DNA from 2 places in the Cellulomonas sp. EB106-03-03-XG116 genome. Region 2 is predicted to be linked to the other one. Evidence: predicted binding sites of a transcription regulator. Region 2 holds the regulator's gene; the other holds the start of a gene.
The links. Region 2 encodes HspR, which represses chaperone genes until heat shock. Its sites were predicted from a motif close to AAGTTGAGTCNNNNNGACTCAACTT; they were not measured.
Positions count from the first base shown of each region.

Region 1: the regulator HspR is predicted to act here: its motif matches at 12,518-12,542, upstream of clpB (ATP-dependent chaperone ClpB).

Region 1 is NZ_JBYTEP010000046.1:19,100-33,648, forward strand. It holds gene AC3WUG_RS15325 (HAD-IIA family hydrolase) at 1-321, shown strand, start outside; gene pyrE (orotate phosphoribosyltransferase) at 451-1,029, opposite strand; gene AC3WUG_RS15335 (SDR family NAD(P)-dependent oxidoreductase) at 1,061-1,837, opposite strand; gene AC3WUG_RS15340 (exodeoxyribonuclease III) at 1,929-2,726, shown strand; gene AC3WUG_RS15345 (DUF4190 domain-containing protein) at 2,810-3,730, shown strand; gene AC3WUG_RS15350 (DUF4190 domain-containing protein) at 3,732-4,400, shown strand; gene AC3WUG_RS15355 (TetR/AcrR family transcriptional regulator) at 4,416-5,090, opposite strand; gene AC3WUG_RS15360 (aryl-beta-d-glycosidase) at 5,230-7,500, shown strand; gene AC3WUG_RS15365 (FAD-dependent oxidoreductase) at 7,824-8,915, shown strand; gene AC3WUG_RS15370 (DedA family protein) at 8,935-9,612, opposite strand; gene clpB (ATP-dependent chaperone ClpB) at 9,813-12,413, opposite strand; partial or broken gene AC3WUG_RS15380 (glycosyltransferase family 2 protein) at 13,100-14,549, shown strand, end outside.
Region 2 is NZ_JBYTEP010000027.1:9-14,557, forward strand. It holds gene AC3WUG_RS11405 (ABC transporter permease) at 83-1,003, shown strand; gene AC3WUG_RS11410 (ABC transporter ATP-binding protein) at 1,035-1,850, shown strand; gene AC3WUG_RS11415 (AAA family ATPase) at 1,901-3,331, shown strand; gene bla (class A beta-lactamase) at 3,319-4,344, opposite strand; gene AC3WUG_RS11425 (heat shock protein transcriptional repressor HspR) at 4,334-4,783, opposite strand; gene AC3WUG_RS11430 (DnaJ C-terminal domain-containing protein) at 4,853-5,863, opposite strand; gene AC3WUG_RS11435 (nucleotide exchange factor GrpE) at 5,991-6,620, opposite strand; gene dnaK (molecular chaperone DnaK) at 6,617-8,479, opposite strand; gene AC3WUG_RS11445 (GNAT family N-acetyltransferase) at 8,845-9,423, opposite strand; gene AC3WUG_RS11450 (cold-shock protein) at 9,482-9,784, opposite strand; partial or broken gene AC3WUG_RS11455 (cold-shock protein) at 9,773-9,979, opposite strand; partial or broken gene AC3WUG_RS11460 (cold-shock protein) at 10,037-10,231, opposite strand; partial or broken gene AC3WUG_RS11465 (cold-shock protein) at 10,238-10,441, opposite strand; gene AC3WUG_RS11470 (HNH endonuclease) at 10,543-10,926, shown strand; gene AC3WUG_RS11475 (hypothetical protein) at 10,967-12,001, shown strand; gene AC3WUG_RS11480 (SDR family NAD(P)-dependent oxidoreductase) at 12,114-13,652, shown strand; gene AC3WUG_RS11485 (AraC family transcriptional regulator) at 13,663-14,532, opposite strand.

The DNA.
Region 1 (14,549 bases), on a different contig from region 2:
ATGATCACCGCGGCGACCGGCCGGCAGCCGTACTTCGTCGGCAAGCCGAACCCGATGATGATCCGGTCCGCGCTCAACCGGATCGACGCGCACTCCGAGACGACCGCGATGATCGGCGACCGGATGGACACCGACGTCGTCGCCGGGATCGAGGCGGGGCTGCGGACGTTCCTGGTGCTGACCGGGTCGACCCGCACCGAGGACCTGGTGCGCTACCCGTTCCGGCCGACGCAGGTGCTGGACTCGGTGGCGGACCTGGTCGACCGGGTCCCGGAGTGGGCGGAGTCGTACCCGGGCGCCACGGCGGCCCCGGAGGCCTGAGCCCGGACGCGCACGGACGGCGCCACGCGGCCGTCCGGTGCGCACGCCGCCTACGCCTTCCGGCCCGGCCACCCCCGGCGGCCGTGGGGCGGGCGGGAAGGCGTAGGCGGCACGCGCCGGGCGGCGCGATCAGGCCAGGCCGAGGTCCGCCAGGTCGAAGAGGAAGTGGTACGGCACGCCCAGGGCCTCGATCTTCTCCCGCGCCCCCGTGGCCCGGTCGACGATGACGGCCACGCCGCGGACGTCGGCGCCCGCCTCGCGCGCGGCTTCGACGGCGGCGATCGGCGAGGCGCCCGTGGTCGAGGTGTCCTCGAGCACGACGACCGGGCGGCCGGCGATGTCCGGGCCCTCGATGCGGCGCTGCATGCCGTGCGCCTTGGCCTCCTTGCGGACCACGAACGCGTCGAGGTCCTGCCCCCGCGAGGCCGCGGCGTGCAGCAGCGCGGTGGCGACCGGGTCGGCGCCGAGCGTCAGGCCACCCACGGCCTCGACGTCCGCCGTGCCCAGGCCGACCTCCTCCAGCCGGTCGAGCAGCACGTGCCCGATCAGCGGGGCGGCGCGGTGGTGCAGGGTCACGCGCCGCAGGTCGACGTAGTAGTCGGCCTCGCGGCCGGAGGACAGCGTGACCCGGCCGCGCACGACGGCCAGCTCGACGATGAGGTCGCGGAGCTGCTCGCGGGGCGTCGGGGAGAGGGAGGAGGTCGTCACGGCCGCCAGCGTAGCGAGGCCGCGGCGCGGCTCAGTCCCCGGGGGCGCGGTCCGGGCGGCGGGAGGACAGCGCGCGGAGCGCGGACCGCGGCAGGACCCGCAGGGCGCCGGACGCGACCCGGTACCGCAGGCTCGGGGTGGACAGGACCGCCCCGCGCCGGACGTCCGCGAGCGCCGTCGCCACGACGCGGTCGGCGGACAGCCAGGCCAGCTCGGGGTACGCCTGCTCGGCGCGCAGCCCGGCGCGCTCGTGGAACTCGGTGTGCGTGAGACCCGGCGACACCACGGTGGCGGTCACGCCGGTGCCGGCCAGCTCCGCCGCCAGGCCCTCGGTGAAGGTCCGCACCCACGCCTTGTGCGCGGAGTACGTGCCGGACGTCATCAGCGCCGCGACCGAGCCGACGTTGAGGATCGCGCCCCGCCCGCGCCCGACCATGGCGCCGGCGGCCGCGTGCGACAGCACGAGCACCGCGCGGACCATGAGGTCGAGCGCCGCCTCCTGCTGCGCCAGGTCGCTGCCGACGAACCGCTGGCCGAGGCCGATGCCCGCGTTGTTCACCAGCAGCCCGACGGGGCGCTCGGCGGCGCGCAGCCGCTCGGCGACCCGCTCCAGGTCGTCGCGGTCGGTCAGGTCCGCCCGCAGCACCTCGGCGTGCACGCCGGCCGCGGCGCGGAGCTGGGCGGCGAGGCGCTCGAGCCGGTCGCCGTCACGGGCGACGAGGACGACGTCGTGCCGGGCGGTGGCGAGCTGCCAGGCGAACTCGAGCCCCAGGCCGGAGCTGGCGCCCGTGATCAGTGCGGTTCCCATGCCGCCACCCTACGGTCGCGGAACACGCGTCGCCCGGGTCCGCCGGGCGACGGTTCCGCGGGTGTCGGGGCCGGCCGGTAGCGTGCCGGTCATGCGCCTCGCCACCTGGAACGTGAACTCCGTCCGCACCCGCGTCGACCGCGTGATCGCCTTCCTCGAGCGGACCGGCACGGACGTGCTGGCGATGCAGGAGACCAAGTGCAAGGACGAGCAGTTCCCGCGCGAGGCCTTCGAGGCCGCCGGCTACGAGGTCGTCACGAGCGGCTTCAGCCAGTGGAACGGGGTCGCGATCGCCTCCCGGGTCGGGATCCACGACGTCGAGCACGCGTTCGCCGGCCAGCCCGGGTGGGGCGAGGACCCGGTGACCGAGGCCCGCGCGCTGGGCGCGAGCTGCGGCGGCGTCCGGGTGTGGAGCCTGTACGTCCCGAACGGCCGCGAGGTCGGGGACCCGCACTTCGACTACAAGCTGCGCTGGCTCGAGGCGCTGCAGGAGGAGTCGCGCCGCTGGATCGAGGAGGACCCGGCGCTGCCGGTCGCCCTGGTCGGGGACTGGAACGTGGCCCCGCTCGACACGGACGTGTGGGACATCGGCGTGTTCGCCGGCCGCACCCACGTGACCCCGGCGGAGCGCGACGCGTTCCAGGCGTTCGGCGCCGGCGGCTACACCGAGGTGTCCCGGGTGCACGTGCCCGCCGAGCACACCTACACCTACTGGGACTACCAGCAGCTGCGGTTCCCGCGGAACGAGGGCATGCGGATCGACTTCACCTGGGCCTCGCCCGCGCTCGCGCCGCGGGTCACCGGCGTGTCGATCGAGCGGGTGGAGCGCAAGGGCAAGGCGCCGTCGGACCACGTGCCGGTGGTGCTGGACATCGCCGACGCCGCCTGAGCACCGGCGGGCGACCGCGCCCGTCCGGGGGAACCCGGCGGCGCGAGGGCACCCGCGCCGGACCCGCCCGCTAGGTTCGGCGCATGTCGACCCCCGAGCCGGGTCCGCCGGCCTGGGCGGGCGCGGCACCGTCCGCCCCCGGGCACGCGCCGCTGCCGCCGTACACCGGGCCCGGTGCGGCCGGGCCCGGTGCGCCGGTCGCGCCGCCCGCCGCCCCGCCCGGCACCTGGCCGACGGCGCCGCCGGCCGCCCCGCCCGTGCCGCCCGCCGCCTGGGGTGCTCCCCCGCCCTCCCCGGACACGGACGGCGTGGCCGTGGCGGCCTTCGTGCTCGCCCTCGCCGCGTTCGCCACGAGCCTGCTCACCGCGCCGGTCGGGCTGGGGCTCGGGATCGCGGCGCAGCGCCGGGTCCGCCGCTCCGGCGCCCAGGGCCGCGGGCTCGCGATCGCGGCCACCTGGATCGGCGGGGTGCTGACCACCGCGCTGGTCGTCGGGCTGGGCGTCGTCGTCGCGCTGGCCGTCGCCTCGACCGCGTCCCCGGCGTCGTCCGCGGGGTCCTGGCCTGCGCCGGGCGACGCCGCGGGCGCGCCGGGGCAGCAGACCGCGCTCCCGTGGTTCGAGCTGGCCGACGACCTGGTCCCCGGCGACTGCCTCGCCACCACCCCCGAGACCTACGACATGTCGGACGCCGGGGTGGTCGACTGCGCGTCGGGGCACGCGACCGAGGTCCTGGAGCGGCTGACGATGGCGGAGCCGGTGCGTGCCGACGTGACCGAGCCGGACGCCGCGTACACCGCCCTGCTCGACCGGTGCGCCGCGGTCGCGGAGCGCCTGGTCGGCCCGACCGCCCTGCCGGCGGAGTCCTGGGCGGACGTCTACTTCGTGCACCCCGACCAGTGGGCGGTCGGCGACCGGTGGGCCTACTGCGTGCTGTCGACCGAGCCGACGGGCACGGGCTCGGTGCTCGCCGGGACGTTCGCGGCCGGCGCCGCGGCGGAGGTGTGACGTGACCGGTCCGTACGGGTACCCCGAGCCGTTCTACGCGCCCGGCTGGGCCCCGCCCCGCCCGCGCACCGACGGGGTGGCGGTCGCGGCGCTGGTCGCCGGGGTGCTCGGCACCGGGCCGGTGGCGCTGGTGCTGGGACTCGTCGGGCTCCGCCGCACCCGCCGCGCGGCCCCCGAGCCCCGGCGCGGGCGCGGCCTCGCCGTGGCGGGCGTCGTCCTCGGTGTGCTCACGACGCTGGCCTGGGTCCCCCTGGTCGCGGTGCTCGTCGGCTCGGCCCTGGCCCAGCGCCCGCTCCCGCCGGACGTCGCAGAGCCGGTCGACGCCCACGCGGTGCAGCTCGTGCCGGGCAGCTGCCTGGCGGAGGTCCCGGACGACGGCCCGGTCGACCGGGTGCGCGTCGTGCCGTGCGCGGACCCGCACGCGGCGCAGGCGGTGTCGTCCTACGCGTTCGAGCCCGGCGCCGCGTGGCCCGGGCCCGCCGAGGCGTCGGCGCGGGTCGCGGCGTCGTGCGACCTCACCGCCGCCGAGCGGGAGCAGGGGACGCGGATGCTCGCGTGGGCGCCGACCGAGGCGTCCTGGGCGCGCGGCGACCGGGCCGGGCTGTGCGTGGCGGTGCCGCCGGCCCCGGTCACGGGGTCGCTGCTGGACGGCACGGCCGCGCCCGCCTAGGGACCGGCGCGCGGCTCAGGCGTCGGCGTCGAGCTCCGCCGCGTCGGCCGGCGCGGCGTCCGGGGCCGCGTCCAGCGGCACGGTGAGCTGGTCCTGCACCTGCCGCCGCACGACGCCGGCCATGTCGGTCACGCCGTCGTCCATCAGCCACTGCACCTGCAGACCGTCCATCAGGGCGATGAGCTGGCGGCCGGCCGAGTCGGGGTCGACGCCGGCGCGGAGCGCGCCCTGCTCGGCGGCCCGCGCGAACGCCGTGGTCGCGGTGTCGAGCGCGCGCCGGTACCGGTCCTGGAAGTACGCGTGCGCCGGGTGGTCGGCCGAGGTCGCCTCGGCGGACAGCACCGCGTACAGCTCGACGATCCCCCGCCGGGTGGCGTTCAGCGCCACGAGCTCGACGAGGTGCCGCAGCGTCGTGACCCCGTCCGGGCTGTCGGTCTCCAGCCACTCGATGTCGACGTCGTCCCGGTGCTCCAGCACCGCGAGCAGCAGGGACTCCTTGGTCGGGAAGTGGTGCAGCAGGCCCGGGTGCGAGATCCCGCACCGCGCCGCGATCTCGCGGAGCGAGGCCCCGCGGTAGCCGACCTCGCCGAACATGGCCGTCGCCTGGTCGATGATCTCCCGGCGCTTCGCGCGCCCCTTCGCGTAGCCCCGTTGCTGCGTCTCGACGGACATCGTCCCTGCCCCCGTCACCGTGCTCCTGCCGCGCCGGGCGGCGCGTGGTGGACAGGTTCTCACAGGAGGTCGGCGGCGCCCGTCCGCGAACCCGACCGCGCGGTAGGCATCGGCTACAGTGAGGGCAACAGACCCACGCACGAGGAGGTGCCCCCGCATGACCGCCGCATTCGACGTCGAGCGCGTCCTGGCCGAGCTCACCCTGCAGGAGAAGGCCGCCCTGACGTCCGGCTCCGACTTCTGGCACACCGACGGCGTCGACCGCCTCGGTGTCCCGAAGGTGATGGTGACGGACGGCCCGCACGGCCTCCGCAAGCAGGCCGAGAGCGCCGACCACCTGGGCATCGGCAACTCCGTGCCCGCCACCTGCTTCCCGCCCGCCGCCGCGCTGGCCTCGACCTGGGACGTCGACCTGCTCGACCGCGTCGGCCGCGCCCTGGGCCGCGAGACCCGGGGCAACGAGGTCGCCGTGCTGCTCGGCCCCGGCGTGAACATGAAGCGCTCGCCGCTGTGCGGCCGGAACTTCGAGTACTTCTCCGAGGACCCGGCCCTGGCCGGCGACCTCGGCGCGGCGCTCGTGTCCGGCATCCAGTCCGAGGGCGTCGGCACGTCGCTCAAGCACTTCGCGGCGAACAACCAGGAGACCGACCGCATGCGGGTCTCCTCCGACGTCGACGAGCGCACCCTCCGCGAGATCTACTTCCCGGCCTTCGAGCGCGTGGTGAAGCAGGCGCAGCCGTGGACGGTCATGTGCTCGTACAACAAGATCAACGGCACCTACGCCTCGCAGGACCCGTGGCTGCTGACCGAGGTGCTGCGCGACGAGTGGGGCTTCGAGGGCCTGGTCGTCTCGGACTGGGGCGCCGTGGTCGACCGGGTCGCCGCCGTCGCCGCCGGGCTCGACCTGGAGATGCCGGCCACCGGCGGGCGGACGGACGCGCTGGTCGTCGACGCGGTCAAGGACGGGCGACTGGACGAGGCCGTCCTCGACACCGCCGTGCGCCGGGTGCTGACGCTGATCGCCCGCGCGCAGCCCGCGCTGGCCGAGCCCGGCTCGATCGACGTCGAGGCGCACCACGCGCTGGCCCGCGAGGCCGCGGCGGACGGCTCGGTGCTGCTGAAGAACGCGCCGGTCGACGGGGCCCCGGTCCTGCCGCTGTCGGCGGACGACGCCGCGCGCGCGGTCGTGATCGGCGAGTTCGCCCGTACCCCGCGGTACCAGGGCGCCGGATCCTCGCAGGTGAACCCGACCCGCCTGGACGACGCGCTCACCGCGCTGCGGTCCGCGACCGGGTCCGAGCTGCCGTTCGCGGCGGGCTTCTCCGTCGCCGGCGTGGAGGGCTCGCAGGACGCCGACGACGCCGCGCTGCTCGCGGAGGCCGTCGAGGCCGCCCGCGCCGCCGGCACCGTGCTGCTGTTCCTCGGCCTGCCCGCCCCCGACGAGTCCGAGGGCTACGACCGCACCCACCTCGACCTGCCCGCGAACCAGCTCGCCGTGCTGCGCGCGGTCGCCGAGGTGAACGACCGCGTGGTCGTCGTGCTGGCCAACGGCTCGGCGGTCGCCGTCGAGTGGCAGGACGCCGCCGCCGCGGTCCTGGAGACCTGGCTCGGCGGCCAGGCCGGCGGCTCGGCCGTCGCGGACCTGCTGCTCGGCGTGCGGAACCCGTCGGGCAAGCTCGCCGAGACGATCCCGCACCGCGTCGAGGACACCCCGGCGTTCGGCAACTTCCCCGGCGCAGGCGGCCACGTCCGGTACGGCGAGGGCGTGCTGATCGGGTACCGCTGGTACGACACCCGCCTGCTCGACGTCGCGTACCCGTTCGGCCACGGCCTGTCGTACACGACGTTCGGCTACTCCGACGTCGCGGCGACCGTGTCCGGCGAGGGCGCCTCGTCCGCGGTGGACGTGTCGGTGACGGTGACCAACACCGGCGACCGCGCCGGCGCGGAGACCGTCCAGGTCTACGTCGGCGACCCCGAGGCCGCCGTGCTGCGCCCGACCCGCGAGCTCAAGGCGTTCGCCAAGGTGACGCTGGAGCCGGGCGAGTCCCGCACGCTGACCTTCGCGCTCGACGCCCGCGACCTGTCGTACTGGCACCCCGCGCTCCGGCGCTGGGCCGTCGGCGGCGGGCGCACGGTGATCGAGGTCGGCGCGTCGTCCCGCGACATCCGCGGCACGGCCGAGGTGACCGTCACCGGCGAGTCCCTGCACGGGACGCTGTCGGCGGACTCGACGGTCAACGAGTGGCTGACCCACCCGCGGGGCGCCGAGCTGCTCGGCGCCGCGTTCGGCGAGGCCACCGCTGCGCTCGACCCGACGATGCTGGCGATGATGGGCGACATGCCGATGCGCGTCGTCGCGAGCTTCGGCATGGGCGGCTTCGACCTGGACGGCCTGGACGCGCTGGTGGCGCGGGCGGCGGCCTGACGCCCGGCGGCGCCGCACGCCGCACCCCCGCAGGCCCGTCGCGCACCCGCGCGGCGGGCCTGCGGCGTCTGCGGCGGAGGTGGGGACGCGGACCGCCCTGGTCCCCTCCCCTTTCTCGCGCCGCCGCCGGAACGATCAGGGGGCTGCGCGAGAAAGCGGTGGGGACGGGGACGGGCCGGGTCGAGCCAGGACGGGCCCGGCGGACGTCGCGCACGTCACGGCGCGGGCGGGTCCTGCGTCCCAGCCCGCGCGCCCCGGGCGGTGGCAGGCTCGAGGGCACGGGCCGCGTCCGGCGGTCGCGTCGGGGCGAGAGGGGTTCGGACATGGCAGCACCGCGGGTCGTCGTGGTCGGCGGCGGGTACGGCGGGACGCAGGTCGCCTCGCTGCTGGACGGCGTCGCGGACGTGGTCCTGGTGGACCCGAAGGACGCGTTCGTGCACGCCGCGGCGGCGCTGCGCGCGGCGGTCGACCCGGCGTGGGAGGACCGCGTGTTCTTCGGCTACGAGCGGCTGCTGGACCGGGGCCTGGTGCTGCGGCAGCGGGTCGAGCGGGCCACCTCCTCGCAGGTGCGGCTCGCGGACGGCAGCACGCTCGACGCGGACTACCTGGTGCTCGCGACGGGCACCGCCTACCCGTTCCCGGCCAAGTTCATCGAGTCGGAGACGGCGGTCGCGCAGGCGCGGCTCGCCCGGATGCGCGAGGGCCTCGCGCGCGCGGAGCGCGTCCTCGTGGTCGGTGCCGGCGCGGTGGGCCTGGAGCTGGTCGGCGAGCTGCTGGACGCCTACCCGCACCTGTGGATCACCGTGGTCGACCAGGCGGACGACGTGCTCACCACCGACGACTACCTGCCGGAGCTGCGCGAGGTGGTGCGCGCCCAGCTCGCCGACCGGGTGGAGCTGGTGCTGGGCTCCCGCCTGGGCTACCTGCCGCCGTCGGACGTCGGGGTGCACGAGCCGTTCGTCGTGGAGACCGAGGCGGGCGTCCGCGTCGAGGCGCAGATGTGGTTCCGCTGCTACGGCAACCAGCCGGCGAGCGACTACCTGGCGGGCGACCTGATCGGCGCGCGCAACGGGCTGGGCGAGGTCCGGGTGGACGACACGCTGGCGCTCACCGGGCACCCGACGGTGTTCGCGGTCGGGGACATCACGGACGTGCCGGAGTCCAAGCGCGCGTCGGCGGCGCGGGCGCACGCCGAGGTGGTGGCGGCGAACATCACGGCGCTGGTCGAGGGCCGGGAGCCGGCCGCGACGTACCACCCGGCCCCGGAGCGGATCCTGCTGCCGCTGGGCCGCTCCGGCGGTGCGTCGCAGCTCGTCGGCGAGGACGGCGTGCGCCGGGTGGTGGGCGCCGTGGCGACGAGCCGCCTGAAGGGCGAGGACCTGTACGCGTCGCGGGTCGGGGCGCTGTTCGCCTGACCGCGGCCGGCCCCCGCGGTCAGCCGCGGGCGGCGAGCCGCCGGCGGCGCAGGCGGGTCCAGACGAACCGCACGACGACGACCACGATCGCCGCGTACACGGCGTAGTTGATGTAGTCCGAGTAGTGCCCGATGTCCTGCCACTGGGAGCCGAGCACGTACCCGCCGACGATCAGCAGGCTGTTCCACACGGCGCTGCCGATCGCGGTGTAGAGCAGGAACCGGACCTGCGGCATCCGCTCCAACCCGGCCGGGATCGACACGAGCGAGCGGACGATCGGGACGCACCGGCCGATCAGCACCGCCGCGCCGCCGTGCCGCTCGAACCACACCTCGGCGCGGTCCAGGTCCTCGACCTCCATCAGCGGGATCTTCTCCAGCCAGCGGCGCAGCCGCGCCCGGCCGAACCAGGCGCCCAGCCCGTAGAGCAGCCAGGCCCCGGCGATCGCGCCGAGCGTGGCGGAGACGATCGCCCACGCGAGGTTCATCTGCCCCTGGCTCGCGACGTACCCGGCGACGGGCAGCACGACCTCGGACGGGATCGGCGGGAACAGGTTCTCCAGCGCGACGACCAGGCCCACGCCGGCCGGGCCGAGGGTCTCGATGACCCCCACCACCCAGCCGGCCAGGCCCGTGAGCTCGGGCGCGGCGTCGGAGGCGGCGGGGACGCCGGCGGCCAGGGCGAGGGTCGCGTTCATCGCGGTCGATCGTCGCACGCGACCTCGCCCGCGGCCTGCGAGGACGGCGGTCGGGCGTGCGAGGCGCACAGGTCCTGCACACCTCGCACACCGGACATCGCGGACACGCGGCGCCGAGCGCGGTCGTCCGCGCCGGGCGCGGCAGCTCCTGCTCCCGCGCTCGGCGCGACGCACCGCGGTCGGCGCCGCACCGCCCGTGGTCAGGCCCGGGTCAGCTCCAGGCCGCCGTCGTCCGCGCGCGTGACGCGCACGGTGTCGCCGTCCCGGACCTCGCCCGCGAGCAGCAGCCTGGCCAGCTTGTCGCCGATCTCCCGCTGCACCAGGCGCCGGAGCGGCCGGGCGCCGTACGCCGGGTCGAAGCCCTCGATCGCCAGCCACTCGCGCGCCGCCGGGTCGACGTCGAGCACGAGCCGCCGGTCCCGGAGCCGCGCCGCGAGCGACGCGACCTGCAGGTCGACGATCCGGCCGATCTCCTCCAGCGACAGCGGGTCGAACAGCACGATGTCGTCCAGCCGGTTGAGGAACTCCGGCTTGAACGCCGCGCGCACCGCGTCCATCACGCCGGCGCGGCGCTGCTCGGGGTCGAGCAGCGGATCGACGAGGTGCTGCGAGCCGAGGTTGGACGTCAGCACGAGGATGACGTTCCGGAAGTCGACCGTCCGCCCCTGCCCGTCGGTGAGCCGGCCGTCGTCGAGCACCTGGAGCAGGATGTCGAACACCTCGGGGTGCGCCTTCTCGACCTCGTCCAGCAGCAGGACGGAGTACGGGCGGCGCCGGACGGCCTCGGTGAGCTGGCCGCCCTCCTCGTAGCCGACGTACCCCGGGGGCGCACCGATCAGGCGCGCGACCGAGTGCCGCTCGGCGTACTCCGACATGTCGATCCGGACCATGGCGCGCTCGTCGTCGAACAGGAAGTCCGCGAGCGCCTTGGCCAGCTCGGTCTTGCCGACGCCGGTCGGGCCGAGGAACAGGAACGACCCGGTCGGCCGGTCGGGGTCGGCGATGCCCGCGCGGGACCGCCGGACGGCGTCCGACACCGCGGCGACCGCGGCGGACTGCCCGATCAGCCGCTCGCCGATGACCTCCTCCATCCGGAGCAGCTTCGCGGTCTCCCCCTCGAGCAGCCGCCCGGCGGGGATGCCGGTCCACATGGCGACGACCTCGGCGATCTCGTCCGGGCCGACCTTGTCGGCGATCATCGGCGCCTGCGCCTCGGCAGCCGCGGCGTCCGCCTCGCGCTCGCTCGCCTCCGCCTCCGCGATCTCCTTCTCGACGGCCGGGATCTCGCCGTACTGGAGCCGCGCGGCGGCGGCGAGGTCGCCCTCGCGCAGCAGGCGGTCCGCGGTCGAGCGCAGGTCGTCCAGCCGGGCCTTGAGGTCGCCGACCAGGTTGTGCCCGGCCTTCTCCTTCTCCCAGCGCGCGGTGAGCCCGGCGAGCTCCTCGCGGCGGTCGGCCAGGTCGGCGCGCAGCTTCTCCAGCCGCTCGCGGGAGGCCGGGTCGTCCGCCTCGGACAGCACGACCTCCTCCATCTCCAGCCGGGTGACGGCGCGCTGCAGCTCGTCGATCTCGACCGGGGAGGAGTCGAGCTCCATCCGCAGCCGGGACGCGGCCTCGTCGACCAGGTCGATCGCCTTGTCCGGGAGCTGCCGGCCGGTGATGTACCGGTCGGAGAGCGTGGCGGCCGCGACCAGCGCGGCGTCCGCGATCGTCACCTTGTGGTGCGCCTCGTACCGCTCCTTGAGCCCGCGCAGGATCGCGACGGTGTCCTCCACGGACGGCTCGCCGACGAACACCTGCTGGAACCGCCGCTCCAGGGCGGGGTCCTTCTCGATCCGCTCGCGGTACTCGTCGAGGGTGGTGGCGCCGACGAGGCGCAGCTCGCCGCGGGCCAGCATGGGCTTGAGCATGTTGCCCGCGTCCATGGCGCCCTCGCCGCCCGCGCCCGCGCCGACGACCGTGTGCAGCTCGTCGATGAACGTGACGACCTCGCCCTCGGAGGACGTGATCTCCTCCAGGACCGCCTTCAGCCGCTCCTCGAACTCGCCGCGGTACTTCGCGCCGGCGACCATCGCCGCCAGGTCGAGCGAGACCAGGCGCTTGCCGCGCAGCGACTCCGGCACGTCGCCGGCGACGATGCGCTGGGCCAGCCCCTCGACGACGGCGGTCTTGCCGACGCCGGGCTCGCCGATCAGCACCGGGTTGTTCTTGGTCCGGCGGGACAGCACCTGGATGACGCGGCGGATCTCGGCGTCGCGGCCGATGACCGGGTCGAGCTTCCCGTCGCGGGCGCGCTGCGTCAGGTCGACGCCGTACTGCTCCAGGGCCTTGTAGGTGCCCTCGGGGTTCGGGCTGGTGACCCGGGCGGAGCCGCGGACCGACGGCAGGGCGGCGGCGAGCGCGTCGCGGGACGCGCCCTGGGCGCGCAGCGCGTCCGCGACGCCGGTCTGCCCGGCGGCGAGGCCGAGCAGCAGGTGCTCGGTGGACACGTAGTCGTCACCCAGGGTGCGGGCCTCCGCCGACGCGGCCTCGATCGCGGACGCGGTGGCCCGGGAGGCGGTCGGCTGCGCGACGGACGAGCCGCTCGCGGCGGGCAGGTTCACGAGGATCGCGCGCACCGCGCGGCCGAGCGCCTGGCGGTCGGCGCCCACGGCGTCGAGCAGGCCGTTCGCGACGCCGCCCTCCTGGGCGAGCAGCGCGTTCAGCAGGTGGGCGGGCTCCAGCTGCGGGTTGCCGGCGGCCGAGGCCTGCTGGATGGCGTCGCCGATGGCCTCGTGCGACTTGGTGGTGAGCTTCGCGTCCAACGTCCCCTCCGTGCGTCCGGGTCGCGGCGGCCGGTCGGCCGCGCGCGGTGTGCGTGCGTGGTGCCCCGCGGGGTCTGCGCGGGACGACCGGTGCAACGCCGAGCAAGTTGAGCGTATTCCGCTCAAGTATGCGCGTCGACCCCGGCGGGCCCCCCGCGTCGGGCGCCGACGCGCGGGCTCGACCGATCGGGTGACGTCGTGTCATAGCAGGGCCTGACTCTGACGCGCGTCACCGCGCGTTGTGACCGGCTTCACGCCGTCGACTTCCTTACGACACATCCCCGCAACGCGCGACACGCGTGCTGACCTGCGACGCCGTTGAAGCGCTTCCCGGTTCCGGACATGTCCGACTTGCACGACTGTGATCTGCGCATTTGCGGGCAATCCGGACAGGTAGTCTGTGATCCATCTCACAAACCATGCCCGAATTGCCGGGTGCGAGTTGCGCGACGCCCACCGCGTCCAACACGCTGGGCCCACTCGAGGCCGGGAGCTCAACCGGCGCACAGACTCCACCCGATCGTCTCGTCGCCGCCCGTCCGAACGGGTGACACCACGTCCTCGTCTGCCCCCCACTCCAGTCACAGAGGCGCACCGCCTCCCGACCGGGACAGCGCATCCCGACCCCGTTCTCCGCCGCGTCACCGTCGCCGCCGGCCCCCTCCCGACCGACGCCGAGGTGAGCGATGTTCATCTTCATCCTGCAGATCCGGCACATGCTCGACGAGCAAGCCGAGCTGTACCTGTTCACGATCTTCTCCGGGCTCGTCTGGGCCCTGTGGCTGCTCAAGGTGGGCCTGTCCCGCCGGTACCGCCCGTGGACCGAGGAGCACCACGAGACGACCAGCGTGATCGTCCCGGTGGTCGACGAGCCCCTCGACCTGTTCCGCGACGTGCTGACGCGCGTGACCGAGCAGCGGCCCGACGAGGTCATCGTCGTCATCAACGGCAAGCGCAACCCGGACCTCGAGGCGGTCTGCGAGGAGTTCGCGCCGCTGGTCCGCTGGGTGCACACCCCGATCCCGGGCAAGCGCAACGCCGTCAAGATCGGCACCGAGATGTCGAAGTACGACATCACCGTGCTGCTCGACTCGGACACGGTCTGGACGCCGGGCACGCTGCCCGAGCTGATCAAGCCGTTCAAGGACACGAACGTCGGCGGCGTCACCACCCGCCAGCGGATCCTCGAGCCGACCCGCTCCTGGATCACCCGCTGGGCGGACTGGCTGGAGAACTCGCGCTCGCTCTACTCGATGCCCGCCCAGTCGGTGCTCGGCCAGGTCGGCTGCCTCCCGGGCCGCACGATCGCGTTCCGCCGGCACATCCTCATCGACGTCATGGACGACTTCATGACCCAGCGGTTCATGGGCGTCTTCCTCGAGGTCTCCGACGACCGCACCCTGACGAACCTGACGCTCAAGCAGGGCTACCGGACCGTCTACCAGCACACGAGCCTCGTCTACACCGACGCCCCGCTGCAGGTGAAGAAGCTGTTCAAGCAGCAGCTCCGCTGGGCCCGCGGCTCGCAGTACAACACGCTGCGGATGCTGCCCTGGATGCTCGGGCACGCGCCGATCCTGGCGATCTTCTTCCTCACCGACATCCTGCTGCCGTTCCTGCTCGTCGGGACGATCGCCGGCTGGATCTACCGCTCCGTCAGCGGCACGGGCGTCAACCTCTACGAAGCGATGCTCGAGACGTACGGCGCCCAGGCGGGCTGGTTCTGGGTCATCGGACTGATGGTCGTGTCCTCGGTGCTGTCGATGGCGATCCGGCAGATCCGGCACCTGCAGGAGGTCCCCAGCGACTTCTTCCGGCTGCCGATCTTCATCATCGTCTCGACGTTCTTCCTCATGCCGGTCCGCCTGCTCGGCTTCCTGCGCATGGCGCACGCCTCCGGCTGGGGCACCCGCGCCGGGGCCTACGCCGGCGGCGACCCGGGCCAGGGCGGCGCGGAGGAGAACCCGGAGCCCGGCACGCTCGAGGCCGAGCTCGGCCTGATCGCCGACACCGCGCCGGTGGACGTCGTCGACCGCGGCGGCTTCCCGACGCAGCGCGACCACGCCACCGACCCGGGCGGCGCGTACGGCGAGCCCGTGCACGCGGTCGCGGGGCGCGCCCCGCTGGAGGCCGGCG
Region 2 (14,549 bases):
CCCCCCCCCCCCCCCCCCCCCCCCCCCCCCCCCCCCCCCCCCCCCCCCCCCCCCCCCCCCCCCCGCCCGCGAGGGAGACCCCATGACCAGCACCGAGGCCACCCCGGCCGCCCCGGCGACCGCCGCTGCGCCCGCCCGGGCCGCGCAGGCCCCCGCTCCCGCCGCCCCGGCGCCCGAGCGCCCCGCCCGCGCCGCCCGCCGCCGCCCCCGCGTCGGCCCGCTCCTGCTCGCGCTCCCCGTGCCCGCGCTCGTCCTGGTCCTGTGGACCGTCGGCGTGCAGCAGGCGTGGGAGCTGCCGTTCGGCATCAAGATGGGCTTCCTGCCCACCCCGCTGGAGGTCGGCCGCCGGCTGGTCGACCTGGCGGTCGGGGGCATCGTGGACGACGCGTTCAGCGGCACCCTGCTCGCCCACCTGTGGGCCTCGACGCAGCGCGTGCTCGCCGGCTTCGCCCTGGCGGTCGCCCTGGCGGTGCCGCTCGGCGTCGTGATGGGCCGGTTCTCGCTCGCGTTCCGGATGCTGGAGCCGACGGTCAACCTGGCCCGGCCGATCCCGGTCACCGCGTGGGCGCCGCTGACGCTGCTGATCATCGGGTACGGCGACGGCTCCGCGATCTTCCTGGTGTTCCTCGCGGCGTTCTTCCCGGTGCTGCTCAACACGATCGCCGGCGTGCGCCAGGTGCCGGTGCGGCTCCTGGAGGCGGCCGCGATGCTCGGCACGAAGAAGGCCCAGGTGCTCTACAAGGTGGTGCTGCCCGCCTCGATGCGGTCGATCGCCAGCGGGCTGCGCGTGGCGCTTGGCCTGGCGTGGGTGATCCTCGTGGTCGGCGAGACCGTCGGCATCAACACCGGGCTCGGCGCCATGATCACGCAGGCCCGCGACCAGTCGAAGACCGACCTCATCGTCGCCGGGATGGTCGTCATCGGCCTGTGCGGCTTCGTGGCCGACCGCCTGCTCACCGGCCTCCTCGCGCTCGCGACCCGCGGCCGCCCCACCCTGACCTGACGCGCCCCGCCCGACCCGACAGGAGACGACCATGCCCCGCATCGGCACCGTCCGCCCCCGCCAGCCCGCCGACGTCCGCGTCGCCGGCCTCGGCAAGCAGTACCCCACCCGGTCCGGCGCCTCCGTGGCCGCGATGGCCGACGTCGACCTCGACGTCCCGGCCGGCGAGTTCGTCTGCGTCGTCGGCGCCTCGGGCTGCGGGAAGAGCACGCTGCTGCGGATCCTCGCCGGCTTCGAGGACGCGACGTCCGGCACTGTCGCGGTCGCCGGTGCGCCGGTCACCGGACCGGACCCCGAGCGCGGCGTCGTGTTCCAGGACTACGGCCTGTTCCCGTGGCTGTCCGTCCGGGAGAACATCGCCTACGGCCCGAAGCAGGCCCGGCTGCAGCGCTCCGTCGTCACCGAGCGCACCGACCGGTTCCTCGGGGCCGTCGGGCTGACCCGGTTCGCGGACAAGTACCCGAGCGAGCTGTCCGGCGGCATGCAGCAGCGCGTCGCCATCGCCCGGGTGCTCGCCAACGACCCGTCCCTGCTGCTGATGGACGAGCCGTTCGGGGCCCTTGACGCCCTCACCCGGTCGACGCTGCAGGGCGAGCTGTCCCGGATCCACCGGGAGACCGGCACGACCGTCCTGTTCGTCACGCACTCCATCGAGGAGGCCGTGTTCCTCGCCGACCGCGTCGTGGTGATGGCGGGCGGCGCGTCGCACGGGGTCCCGGGCCACGTGAAGCAGATCGTCCCGATCGACCTCGCGGGCGACCGGGACGTGACCTCCGCGGAGTTCAACGCCCTGAAGCGCCGGATCTCCGCGCTGGTCCACGAGGAGGTCGCGGCCCCGGCGGCGTGAGCCGAGGAAAACGGCCGCGCGCGGGCCGGTCGGGTGGCTAGCGTCGGGCCATGACCGACGGAACCCCGGGGGTCGTGGCCCCCGACCCGGACCCCGCCCGCACCGACGCGTTCCTCGACGCCGTCGGCACGCTGATCGAGCGGGTCAACGACCGCGCGCAGCGCCGGCGGTCCGGCGACGCCACGCCGATCGCCGAGGTGCTCCGCGAGCACCTCGGCACCGACCCGCGCGGGCTGGCCGTCCTGACGGAAGAGGTCGGGGCGCTCCGCGCGGTCGACGCCGACGTGGCGCTCGAGGTCGTGGTCGGCGCGGCCGGTGGCGGGCGGCTCGTCGGGGTCGGCGGCGGCGAGCAGCGCCGGCACTCGTCGTTCTCCGAGATCGTCGAGCACTCCGGCGCGTGGGCGCAGTTCCCCGTCGGCGCCGTCGACTACGTCCGCGTGCCCGTCGGACCCGACGCCGACCGCCGGGTCGTCGCGTTCGGCGTGCACCTGTTCCGGTTCGGGGGCGCCCCGGTCGCCCTGCTGCAGCGGGCGGCCGCGCCCCAGCAGGGGCAGGAGGCGAAGCTCGAGGCGATGTCGCCCGACGAGGACGCGGCGGCGGCCGCGCTGGCCGCGGTCCGGGAGGCGATGCTGAGCCACTCGGTGCTGCGCGGCCAGGTGGTGAGCTTCACGCCCAGCCCGTACGGCCAGTCGGCGGGCGGGGTCACGTTCCTGCCGCGGGTGCGGGTCCCGGCCGAGGACGTCGTGCTGCCCGAGGGCACCCTGGAGCGGGTCGAGCGGCAGGTGCTCGGGGTCGCCCGGCACCGCGACCGCCTGCGGGCCGCCGGCCAGCACCTCAAGCGCGGCGTCCTGCTCTACGGGCCGCCCGGGACGGGCAAGACCCACACGGTCAGGCACCTCCTCGGGGCTGACGCGGGGACCACGGCCATCGTGCTGGCGGGCCAGTCGCTGGGCCTGGTGCGGCTCGCGACCGAGACCGCGCACGCGCTGCAGCCGGCCGTCGTCGTGCTGGAGGACGTCGACCTCATCTCCGAGGACCGGTCGCTGCACGCCGGTCCGCAGCCGCTGCTGTTCGAGGTGCTCGACGCGATGGACGGCCTCGGCGGGGACGCCGACGTCGCGTTCCTGCTCACCACCAACCGCGCCGACCTGCTGGAGCGGGCGCTGGCGCAGCGTCCGGGCCGGGTGGACCTCGCGGTGGAGATCCCGCTGCCCGACGACGAGGCCCGGCTGCGGCTGTTCCGCCTCTACGCCGACGGGCTGCCGCTCACGCCCGGGGCGCTGGGCGACGCGGCCGGGGCCACGGCCGGCGTGACCGCGTCGTTCGTCAAGGAGGTGATCCGGCGGGCCGTGCTGCTCGCCGCCGAGGAGGACCGCACCGTGGACGACGCCGCCCTCGGCGCGGCGGTCGCCGAGCTCACGGACGACACGCAGCGCGTCACCCGGTCCCTGCTGGGGGCGGGTGCGGGTCAGCCGGAGTAGGCGGCGAGCACCGTCCGGGCCGCCGCCGCCAGCACCGCGTCGTCCGGCTCGGCGGCCTCGTCCGGGTGGTCGGTCAGCACCGCCAGCACGAGCGGGGCGCGCCCGGGCGGCCAGAGGACCGCGACGTCGTTGCGGGAGCCGTACCGGCCGGCGGTGCCGGTCTTGTCGCCGACCACCCAGCCGTCCGGCGTCCCCGCGCGGATCGCGTCGAGGCCCGTCGTGCTGGCGGTGAGCCAGCCGACGTACGCCTCGCGCACCGCGGGGTCGAGGGCGTCGCCGACGGCGTAGGTCGCCAGCCCGTCGGCTAGGGCGCGCGGGGTGGAGGTCCGGGCCGGGTCGCCGGGCGTGAACCGGTTCAGCTCCGGCTCGGCCGCGTCGACCCGGGTCGTGGTGTCGCCGCGCGCCGCGAGCGCCGCCTGCAGGGCGGCGGGCCCGCCCAGGTGCCGGAGCAGCACGTTGAGCGCGCCGTTGTCGCTGTCGGTGACCGCCGCCGCGCCGAGCGCGCCGATCGTGAGGTCCGTGCCCGCCGCGCCGGCGGTGACCGGGGCGTGGCCCACGTCCGCGACGTCCTCGGCGGTCACGGTCAGCGGCCGGTCGAGCACCGACGCCGGCTGCCCCGCCAGCACCTCGCCGGCGGCCAGCGCCTTGAGCGTCGACGCGTAGCCGAACCGCTCGTCGGCCCGGTACGCCACCGTGTCGCCGGTGCCGGTGTCGTGGGCGTACACGCCGACCCGGCGGCCGGTCGACCGCTCGAGCGCCGCGAGGTCGGCCTCGACGGCGGCGGTGAGGTCGGCGGGCGCGGCGGCGGTGGGAGCCCCGGTCGGTGTCGGTGCGGGGACCTCGGCCGCCCGTCCGTCGCGCCCGCCGGGCGGGTCGGGCGCGCACGCCGCGGCGGTCAGCGTGAGGGCCATCGCGAGCGCCGCACGGGCCAGCGCCGCCGCGGGCAGCCCGGCACCAGCCCGGCGCTCGGCGCGCACCCAGCGCCCACCGCGCACCCGGCGCTCAGCGCGCACCCGGCCGCCAGAGCACGATCGCCCCGCGCGCGCCCACGGCCCGCGGATCCTCCGAGGGCGCCCCGCCGTCCGCGGCCCCGCGCCGGCGCTGGCCGCGGCCCATCGCCACGACGTCGCCGGACGGGTGCGCCGTGAACACGCGCCGCCCGGGCTCCGCGAACGCGCGCAGGTACTCCACCTGGCGGCGCAGCCGCTCGACCTCGGACTCGAGCTCGAGGATCCGCTTGATGCCGGCGAGGTTCACGCCCTCCTCCTGGGAGAGGCGCTGCACCTCGCGCAGCGTCGCGATGTCGCGCAGCGAGTACCGGCGGCCGCGCCCGCGGGTGCGGCCGGGCTGCACCAGCCCGAGCCGGTCGTACTGCCGCAGGGTCTGCGGGTGCATGCCCGCGAGCTCGGCGGCGACCGAGATCACGTACACCTGCGCGTCCTCCGAGACCATCCCCGCCACCTCCTCCGGTCGGTCGGTCGGTCGGCGCGCGCGGGGCGGTGCCCCGAGCGCGCCGGCCCGTCAGTCCTTGGCCCGCGCCAGCAGGTCGGCGCGCGGGTCCTCGCCGGACGTCGCGATGCCGAACGCCTGCACGGCCTCCTTCGCGGCGGCGCTGAGCCGCTGCGGGACGACGACCTGCACCGTGACCAGGAGGTCCCCGGTGCCGCTCGCCGTGGTGACGCCGCGGCCCTTGACCCGGAGCGTCCGGCCCGACGGGGTACCCGCCGGGATCTTCAGGCGCACCTGCCCGCCGTCGAGGGTCGGCACGGGCACCTCGGCGCCCAGCGCGGCCTCGTCGAAGGCGACCGGCAGGGTCACCCGTAGGTTGTTGCCGTCCAGCGCGAACACCGGGTGCGGCGTCACGCGCACGGTGACCTCGAGGTCGCCCGCGGGCGCGCCGTTCTCCCCGGGGCGGCCCTTGCCGCGCAGCCGGATCTTCTGGCCGTCCCGGACGCCGGCGGGGATGCGGGCCTTGACGGTCCGCCCCTCGACGCCGAGCGCGACGGTCGAGCCCTCGACCGCCTGCCGGAACGGCAGCGTGGTCACGGCCGCCAGGTCGGCGCCGCGCCGGGCGGTGCGGCCCTGGCCGAAGCCGCCGCCCCCGCCGAACAGGCCGCCCAGCAGGTCCTCGAACCCGCCGTTGCCGCCCGCGGTACCGCCGCCCGCGCCCTGCGGGAACCGCACGCGGGTGCCGCCGGCGCCGCCGCCGAACACCCCGCCGAACAGGTCCTCGAAGCCGCCGTTCGCGCCGCCGGCACCACCCGGGCCGCCCGCGCCCGCGCGGAACCGCGCGCCGCCGGCCATCGCCCGGAGCTGGTCGTACTGCTGCCGCTGCTCGGGGTCGGAGAGCACCGCGTAGGCCTCGCCGACCTCCTTGAACTTCGCCTCGGCCGCCGCGTCCCCCGGGTTGTGGTCGGGGTGCATGGTGCGGGCGAGCTTGCGGTACGCCTTCTTGATCGTGGCCGCGTCCGCGTCCTTGGCGACGCCGAGCACGGCGTAGAAGTCCTTCTCCAGCCAGTCCTGACCGCTCACGACGCCTCCTTCCGCTCTCTCGTCCGGTTCCCCGGGGCCCGCGTCCGGCCCCGGACCGGGGTGGACCCCACGGCCGGGGCCGCGCCGTGACGACGCGGCCCCTGCCGGTGGGTCCTGATGATGCCCGTCACGCCTCCGGGTCGACGACCGCCACCCGGGCGGCGCGGATCACGCGCTCGCCCATGCGGTAGCCGGGCTGCAGCACCTGCTGCACCGTCGGCTCCGTGACGTCGGCCGAGTGCCCGTGCATGAGCGCCTCGTGCACCTGCGGGTCGAACGGCTCGCCGGCGGCGCCGTAGCGCTCGATGCCGAACCGCCCCAGGGTGCCCTCGAGCTTCTCCGCGATCGACGCGAACGGGCCGACCAGGTCGCCGTGCTGGCGGGCCAGCTCGATGTCGTCGAGGACGCTGATGAGCGCCTCGGCGACGGACGCGACGCCCTGGTCCCGGGCGGTGACCGCCTCGGACTTGGACCGCTTCACGTACGCGGAGTACTGCTGCTCGAGGTTGAAGTAGTCGGCGTTCCGCCTCTGCAGCTCGTCGAGCCGCTCGGCGGCGAGCTTCTGCGCCTCGACCAGGCCCTCCAGCACCACGGCCTCCTCGGCGGCGGTCGCCGCCGCCTCGGCCTCGGCCAGGACCTGCTCCTCGGCGGTCGGCTCGCGCAGCTGCCCCGTCTCCGGGTCGATGCGCCGCTTGTCGGTCACGCGCGGGGCCTCCTCCTCGGGATCGCGCCCCTGCGGGTTCGGCTGGTCGGTCACTTCTTGTCGCCCTCGTCGTCGACGATCTCGGCGTCCACCACGTCGTCGTCCTGCGCGGACGACGCGTCCGCGGCGGGCTGCTCGCCGGCCGGGGCGCCCTCGGGCTGCTGGTTCGCCGAGTACAGCGCCTCGCCGATCTTCTGCGACGCGGTGACCAGCGCGGTCTGCTTCGCGGTGACCTCGGCCAGGTCCTCGCCCTCGAGCGCCTTCTTCAGGTCGTCGACGGCAGAGCGGACCTCGGACTTCACGTCGTCGGACAGCTTGTCGTCGTTGTCGGTGAGCAGCTTCTCCGTGGAGTAGACCAGCTGCTCGGCGGAGTTGCGGGTCTCCGCCTCCTCGCGACGCTTCTTGTCCTCGGCGGCGTGCGCCTCGGCCTCCTTGACCATGCGGTCGATCTCGTCCTTCGGCAGGCCGGAGCCGCCGGAGATCGTCATCGACTGCTCCTTGCCCGTGCCGCGGTCCTTGGCGGACACGTGCACGATGCCGTTCGCGTCGATGTCGAAGGTGACCTCGATCTGCGGGACGCCGCGCGGGGCCGGCGCGATGCCGGTCAGCTCGAACGTGCCCAGCGGCTTGTTGTCCCGCGCGAACTCGCGCTCGCCCTGGAACACCTGGATCAGCACCGACGGCTGGTTGTCCTCGGCCGTCGAGAAGATCTCGCTGCGCTTGGTCGGGATGGCCGTGTTGCGCTCGATGAGCTTGGTCATCACGCCGCCCTTGGTCTCGATGCCCAGGGACAGCGGGGTCACGTCGATCAGCAGGACGTCCTTGCGGTCGCCCTTGATGACACCGGCCTGGAGCGCGGCACCCACGGCCACGACCTCGTCCGGGTTGACGCCCTTGTTCGGCTCCTTGCCGCCGGTCAGCTCGCGCACGACGTCGGCCACGGCCGGCATGCGGGTCGAGCCGCCGACGAGCACCACGTGGTCGATGTCGGCCAGCTTGATGCCCGCGTCGCGGATGACCGCGTTGAACGGCGCCTTGGTCCGCTCGAGCAGGTCGGCCGTCATCTGCTGGAACTGCGCCCGGGTGAGCTTCTCGTCCAGGTGGATCGGGCCGTTCTCGGACATCGAGAGGTACTGCAGGCTGATGTTGGTGCTGGTCGCGGACGACAGCTCCTTCTTGGCCTGCTCCGCCGCCTCGCGCAGCCGCTGCAGGGCGATCTTGTCCTTCGAGAGGTCGACGCCGGTGGAGTTCTTCACCTGGCCGACCAGCCACTCGACGATCCGGTTGTCCCAGTCGTCGCCGCCGAGGCGGTTGTCGCCGGAGGTCGCGCGGACCTCGATGGTCGAGAAGTCGTCGTCCTTGCCCACCTCGAGCAGGGAGACGTCGAACGTGCCGCCGCCGAGGTCGAAGACGAGGATGAGCTCGTCCTCCTTGCCGCGCTCCAGCCCGTAGGCGAGGGCGGCCGCGGTCGGCTCGTTCACGATGCGCAGGACGTTGAGGCCGGCCACCTGGCCGGCGTCCTTGGTCGCCTGGCGCTCGGCGTCGTTGAAGTACGCCGGGACGGTGATGACCGCGTCGGTGACGGGCTCGCCCAGGTACTCCTCGGCGTCGCGCTTCAGCTTGCCGAGCACGCGGGCCGAGATCTCCTGCGCGGTGTACTTCTTGTCGTCGATCTCGACGGACCAGTCCGTGCCCATGTGGCGCTTGACGGACGAGATCGTGCGGTCGACGTTGGTGACGGCCTGGCGCTTGGCCACCTCGCCGACGAGCACCTCGCCGGTCTTGGAGAACGCGACGACCGACGGGGTCGTCCGCGAGCCCTCCGCGTTGGCGATGACGGTGGGCTCCCCGCCCTCGAGGACGGCGACCACGGAGTTCGTGGTGCCCAGGTCGATGCCGACTGCTCGTGCCATGTCTGTGCTCCTTCGTTCGTGCTGCGTGGTCGGGCGCTGCGGCCGTCCCGAGCCGGGGCGGTGGCGCCTTGAGCCTGCTGCGCTCAAGTCTGCGCCGCGGTCGGTCGCGGTGCAACTCCGCGGCTGCGAACTTGAGTCTGCTTGGCTCAACTCCTCGCCCGCGCGGAATGTTCCCGGCCCTTACCCCTCCCCTGCCCCGCCCCTGCCCGCCCCACACCCGCCCCACACCCGCCCCTCCCCCTGCCCCGCGCCCCACCTCGGGCACGCCGGCGCCGAGATTGCAGAAGATGCGGGGTTCGACGTGCGCGAACCCCGCATCTTCTGCGATCTCGGCGAGGCTTGATCCCCGAGCCCCAGGGGTGACGTCAGGCGCCGGCGGCAGCACGCTGCTGCCACTGCTCCCGGGTGATCTCGTACCGGTAGCCGCCGAGGTCTGCACCCTCGACCGCGAGCATGTCGTCGGGCGTCGGCAGCGGCTGCGTCACGGCCATGCCGACCTTTTCCATGACGCGCTGGGACGCGTGGTTCAGCGCCATCGTGGCGCCCCACACGACGCGGACGCCGAGGTCGGTGAACGCGCGCTCGACCAGCGCGGCGGACACCTCCGTCGCGTAGCCGCGGCCCCACGCGGCGCGACGGAGCCGGTAGCCGAGCTCGACCTCGTCCAGCGGCCCGTCGCGCTCCGGGCGCAGGCAGAACCACCCGAGGAACGCGCCGTCGGCCGTGTCGTGGGCGGCGAACAGCCCGAACCGCCCGGCCCACCGGTCGTAGCCGGCGAGGACGCTCGGCAGGTCGCGCTCGCGGACCAGCTCAGGCGCGGTCGGCTCGCCGCCGGACAGGTAGCGCATCACCGCGGGGTCGCTGTCGAGCTCGATCAGCAGGTCCGCCTCGTCCGGACCGAAGGGCCGCAGCGTCACGCGCTCGGTGCGCAGGTACGTGTCCACGGCGGCCAGCATGCCGGAACGGCCGGCCGGGGCGGCGGTGCCCCGGCCGGGCACGACGTCAGATCAGCTCGACGCGGTCCGCCTGCGGGCCGCGGTCGCTCTGCCGCACCTGGTACCGGACGCGGTCGCCCTCGTAGAGCGCCTCCTCGCGCTGGAGGACCGACACGTGGACGAACAGATCCGGCCCGCCGTCGTCGGGTGCGATGAACCCGAAGCCGCGCTCCGCGTCGTAGCGCGCGACGACGCCCTGGCCGCCGCGCTGCGGGGTGCGGGACGAGCGGTCCTGGCCGCCGTGCGACGGGCGGTCGCCGCGGGACGGCGCGCCGCGCCCGCCGCGCCCGGAGCCGCCGACCAGGCGCACGCCCTGGGCCTGCAGGCCCTTCTCGCCCTCCGAGGCGCGGTAGCTCACCCGGTCGCCCTCGGCCAGCTCGGTCAGCCCGCCGGTGAGCGTGCGGGCGTGGACGAAGACGTCCTGGTCGCCGGAGTCGGGGGTGATGAAGCCGAAGCCCTTGCCGGCGTCGTACCAGGTCACGGTGCCGTCGGCGCCGTCGTTCAGCGCGGCGCCCCGGGGCGCGCCCGCGCCGGCGCCGGCCGCGAGCGGCAGCACGTGGTCGGCCTGCGGGCCCTTCTCGCCGTCGACGACCAGGAACGCGACCGGCTGGCCGTCGGTGAGCACGCCGCCACCGACGACCGCCGAGCTGTGCACGAAGATCTCCTGGCCGTCCTCGCGGGTGAGGAAGCCGTAGCCCTTGGCCGGCTCGTACCAGTTGACGGTGCCGAGCACGCCGAGCGCGGCGTCCGCCGGCACGTCGCCCGTGACGCGGACCTGGCGCGCCTGCGGGCCGCGGTCGCCCTCGCCGACCTCGAACTCGACGGACTGCCCCTCGCGCAGCGACGTCGGACCCTCCTGGCCGACGATCTCGGACGCGTGGACGAACAGGTCCTCGGCGTCGTCGCCGAGCGCGATGAAGCCGAACCCTCGCTCGGTGTCGAACCAGCGGACGGTTCCCTGCGGCACGGTGGTACTCCTCGTGGTGATGGCGGTTGCTGCCCCCAGTGTCCCCCCGACGCCCGCGCGGGACGAACTGCCCCGGGGTGGCGGGGCGGTAGCGTCGCGGCGTGGTCCGCCGTCGCAAGGTCTCGTCCGGGGCGTCGCCGTCGACCCGCGCGCGCTACGCGAAGCGCCGCCGGCGCCGGGTCGCGCTCGCCGACAACGACCTGACCGCGACCGACTGGGCGGACCTCGTCGCCGCGTGGGGCGGCGCGTGCGCGTACTGCGGGGCCCCCGGCCCGGCGCTGCAGCGCGACTGCGTCCTGCCGATCTCCCGAGGGGGCCGCTACACGCTCGAGAACGTCGTGCCGGCGTGCGCGTCCTGCAACGCGAGCAAGCACAACGACGAGGTCACCGGCTGGTTGCGGCGCAAGAAGCTCGACGAGCGGGCGTTCCTGGTCCGGCACGCGACCGTCCTGCGCACCCTCGCGGGGTCGTCCGACCCGGCCTGAGCGGTCGCCGCCCGGGCGACCCGCGGATACGTTGACGCGGGTGGACCCGATCCGCGTCGGCCTGGTGGCCGATCCCGCGTCACCCACCGAGATCGCCCAGCAGATGGGCGACCTCGACCCGCCGCGCGGACCGGACCGCGCGAGCTGGGACGTCGACGTGGTGAGCGAGCCGTTCACCGTGGGCTCCGAGGAGGTCGGCACCGCGATCGACCGGCTGGCCGAGCACGCGAGCCGGCACGGCTGGGACCTCGTGGTCGGCCTCACCGAGCTGCCGCTGCGCGACGACGACGGCCGGTACCTGCTGACCAAGGTGGACCCGGGCGGCCGGGCGGCGGTCCTGTCGCTGCCCGCCCTCGGCGGCCTCCGGATGCACGCGCGCGCCCGGCACGCGGTCCGGGAGCTCGTCGGCGGCATGGCGGACGCCACCTCGTCCGACGACGAGCGGGTGCCCCTGCCGCGCGTCCGGGGCCGCGGGCGGCTCCTCGTGGGCATGGTGCTCGCCAACCGGCCGTGGCTGCTCGTGCCCGGCCTGAAGTCCGCGCTCGTCGCGGCGCTCGCGACCGGTGCCGTCGCCACGATCAACTCCACGGTGTGGCTCCTCGCCGGGTCCCTGTCGACGTGGCGCCTCGCGGTGGCGACGGTCGCCTCCGTGGCGCTCGTCGTCGGGTGGCTCGTGGTCGACGGGCAGCTGTGGGACCGGCCGGAGGACTCCTCCCCGGAGGCCCGCGAGCGGTCCCGCCTCTACAACACCTCGACGCTGGTGACCCTCGTCATCGGGGTGGTCGTGTGCTACCTCATGCTCTACGTGGTCAACCTGGCCTGGGCGCTGTTCGTCCTCGACCCCGCCGTGATGGGCGGCTACCTCGGCACCACGCTGGGGTACGGAGACCTGTTCCTGCTGTCCTGGTTCGTGGCCTCCGCGGCCACCGTCGGCGGCGGCCTCGGGTCGGGGCTCGAGTCGGACGACGCGATCCGCGCGGCCACGTACTCGAAGCGCGAGGAGGAGCGCCGGGCGCGGCTCGCGGGCGACAGGCGCGGGCGGCGGGGTCGGCGGAGTCGCGAGCGCCAGGGCTGATCCGACGGCGGTGTGACCAGACGCACCGTGGGCTCGCGGCGGTCCGCGCCGTAGGATCCTCCGGGCCCCGCGCGACCGCGGCGCCTTCTCCCCACCCCAGGACGGACGGCGCATGAGCGCGCAGACGACCACGCCCGCGCAGCACCCGGACGGGCCCGCCGACGAGGACCTCGACCTCGTCGCGGCGGCCGACGTGCCCGGCGTCGACCCCGCCGAGTTCGCCACCTTCCTGCGCGTCGCCGACCAGGTCGCCGCCCTGCCGCAGACGCACCCGCAGCACGCCGCCGCCCGCCGCGCCGCGTCCGCGATGTTCAAGGCCGCGAAGAAGCACCGCCGCGGGGAGAAGCGCCGGCTGGTCGCCGAGGCCGACGCCGCGGTCGTCGCCGCCACCGCGACCGGCAGCCCCGGCCGCATCGACGACGAGACCGCCGGCATCCAGATCACCTCGTCGGCGACCGGCGCCATCGCGGGGACGCTCATCCGCCCGCGCGCCTGCTACGTCTGCAAGCAGGACTACACGGTCGTCGACGCCTTCTACCACCAGCTCTGCCCCGACTGCGCGGCGCTGCACCACGCCAAGCGCGACGCCCGCACCGACCTCACGGGCCGCCGCGCGCTGCTCACCGGCGGCCGCGCGAAGATCGGCATGTACATCGCGCTGCGACTGCTCCGCGACGGCGCCGACCTGACGATCACCACCCGGTTCCCCAAGGACGCGGTCCGCCGGTTCAGCGCGATGGACGACTCGGCCGACTGGATCGACCGGCTGCACGTCGTCGGCATCGACCTGCGCGACCCGGCGCAGGTCGTGTCGCTGGCGGACCACGTCGCCGCCCAGGGCCCGCTGGACATCCTGATCAACAACGCCGCGCAGACGGTGCGGCGGTCGCCGGGCGCGTACGCGCGGATCGCGGACGCCGAGGACGCCCCGCTGGACGCGGACGCCGCGCGGATGATCACCACCTTCGGCCGCACCAGCGACGCGCACCCGCGCGCGCTCGCCGGGTCGGTGAGCGACCTGACCAGCCCCGCGCTGGCGATCGAGCGGGCCGGGCGCGCCGCCGCGGAGGAGCTCACCGCGCTGTCGCTGACCGCCGAGGCGGCCAGCCTGGAGCGGCTGGTCGCGGGGACGTCGATCGACGCCGGCGGCCTCATCCCCGACGTCGCCGAGACCAACTCGTGGGTCGCGACGGTCGACGGCGTGGACCCGATGGAGCTGCTCGAGGTGCAGCTCTGCAACCAGACGGCCCCGTTCATCCTGGTCAGCCGGCTGCGCGCCGCCATGGCCGCGTCGTCGGCGCGGCGGACCTACATCGTGAACGTGTCGGCGATGGAGGGCGTGTTCGCCCGCGGGTACAAGGGCCCCGGCCACCCGCACACGAACATGAGCAAGGCCGCGCTCAACATGCTCACCCGGACGAGCGCCGGCGAGATGTTCGCCGACGGCATCCTCATGACCGCGGTCGACACCGGGTGGATCACCGACGAGCGCCCGCACCCGACCAAGGTGCGGCTCGCCGAGGAGGGGTTCCACGCGCCGCTCGACCTGGTCGACGGGGCCGCCCGGGTGTACGACCCGATCGTCCGCGGCGAGGCCGGCGAGGACCTGTACGGCTGCTTCCTCAAGGACTACGCGCGCTCGCAGTGGTGACCTGTGCCCGTCAGGCCGGCTCGACCGGGAGCCAGAGCTCGACGGTCGCGGTGCTGAGGTCGTCGGCGCGCTCGAGGACCGCCACGACCTCCGGGCCCGGGCGCAGGCGCCAGGGGTTGGACGGGAACCACTCGGTCGCGGTCGCGGCCCACAGGCGCTGCAGCGTCTCCGGGTAGGGCCCGGCAGCGCGGAAGACCGCCCACGACCCCGCCGGCACCGGGAGGACGTCGAGGTCGTCCGGCACCTCGACCGCGTCCGAGACGGCGACGCCGTGCAGGTAGGTCAGCTCCGTGCCCTCGCGGCGGTCGGGGTCGAGGTCGGCGCTCACGGCGAGCAGCCCGGCCGGCTCGGCGTCGCCCAGCACCTTCAGCCGTGCGTGCTCCTCGGCGGGGAGCGAGGCGACGTGCCGCTGGATCGCGGGGTTGACCCCCTCGTGCACGAGGGGGACGCGGGCGGCGTGGCCTGCGAGGCGGAAGTCGGGGCGGGAGACGAGTCGGACGTCCATGGGTGCTGCTCCTTCGACGGTCAGGCGGAACCTGAGGCGGGGTTGGGTCCGGAGGGGGCCGCCATCGCGCCGGGCCTGCCCCGGGCTCACGCCGTGCACCGCGCGGAACGCCCGGCCGAACGCCTCGGCCGAGCCGTAGCCGTGCCGCACGGCGATGCCGAGCAGGTCGCCGCGGCCGTCGACGACCTCCGCCGCAGCGACGGTCATCCGGCGGCGGCGCACGTAGTCCGACAGCGGCATCCCGGCCAGCGACGAGAACAGGCGCCGCAGGTGGTACTCGGTCGTGCCGAGCGTCCCTGCGAGGTCGGCGACGTCGAGGTCGTCGGTGAGACGGTCCTCCACCACGTCGACGAGCCGGTTGAGCGAGGCGATCACGGTGCTCCCTTCCGCGG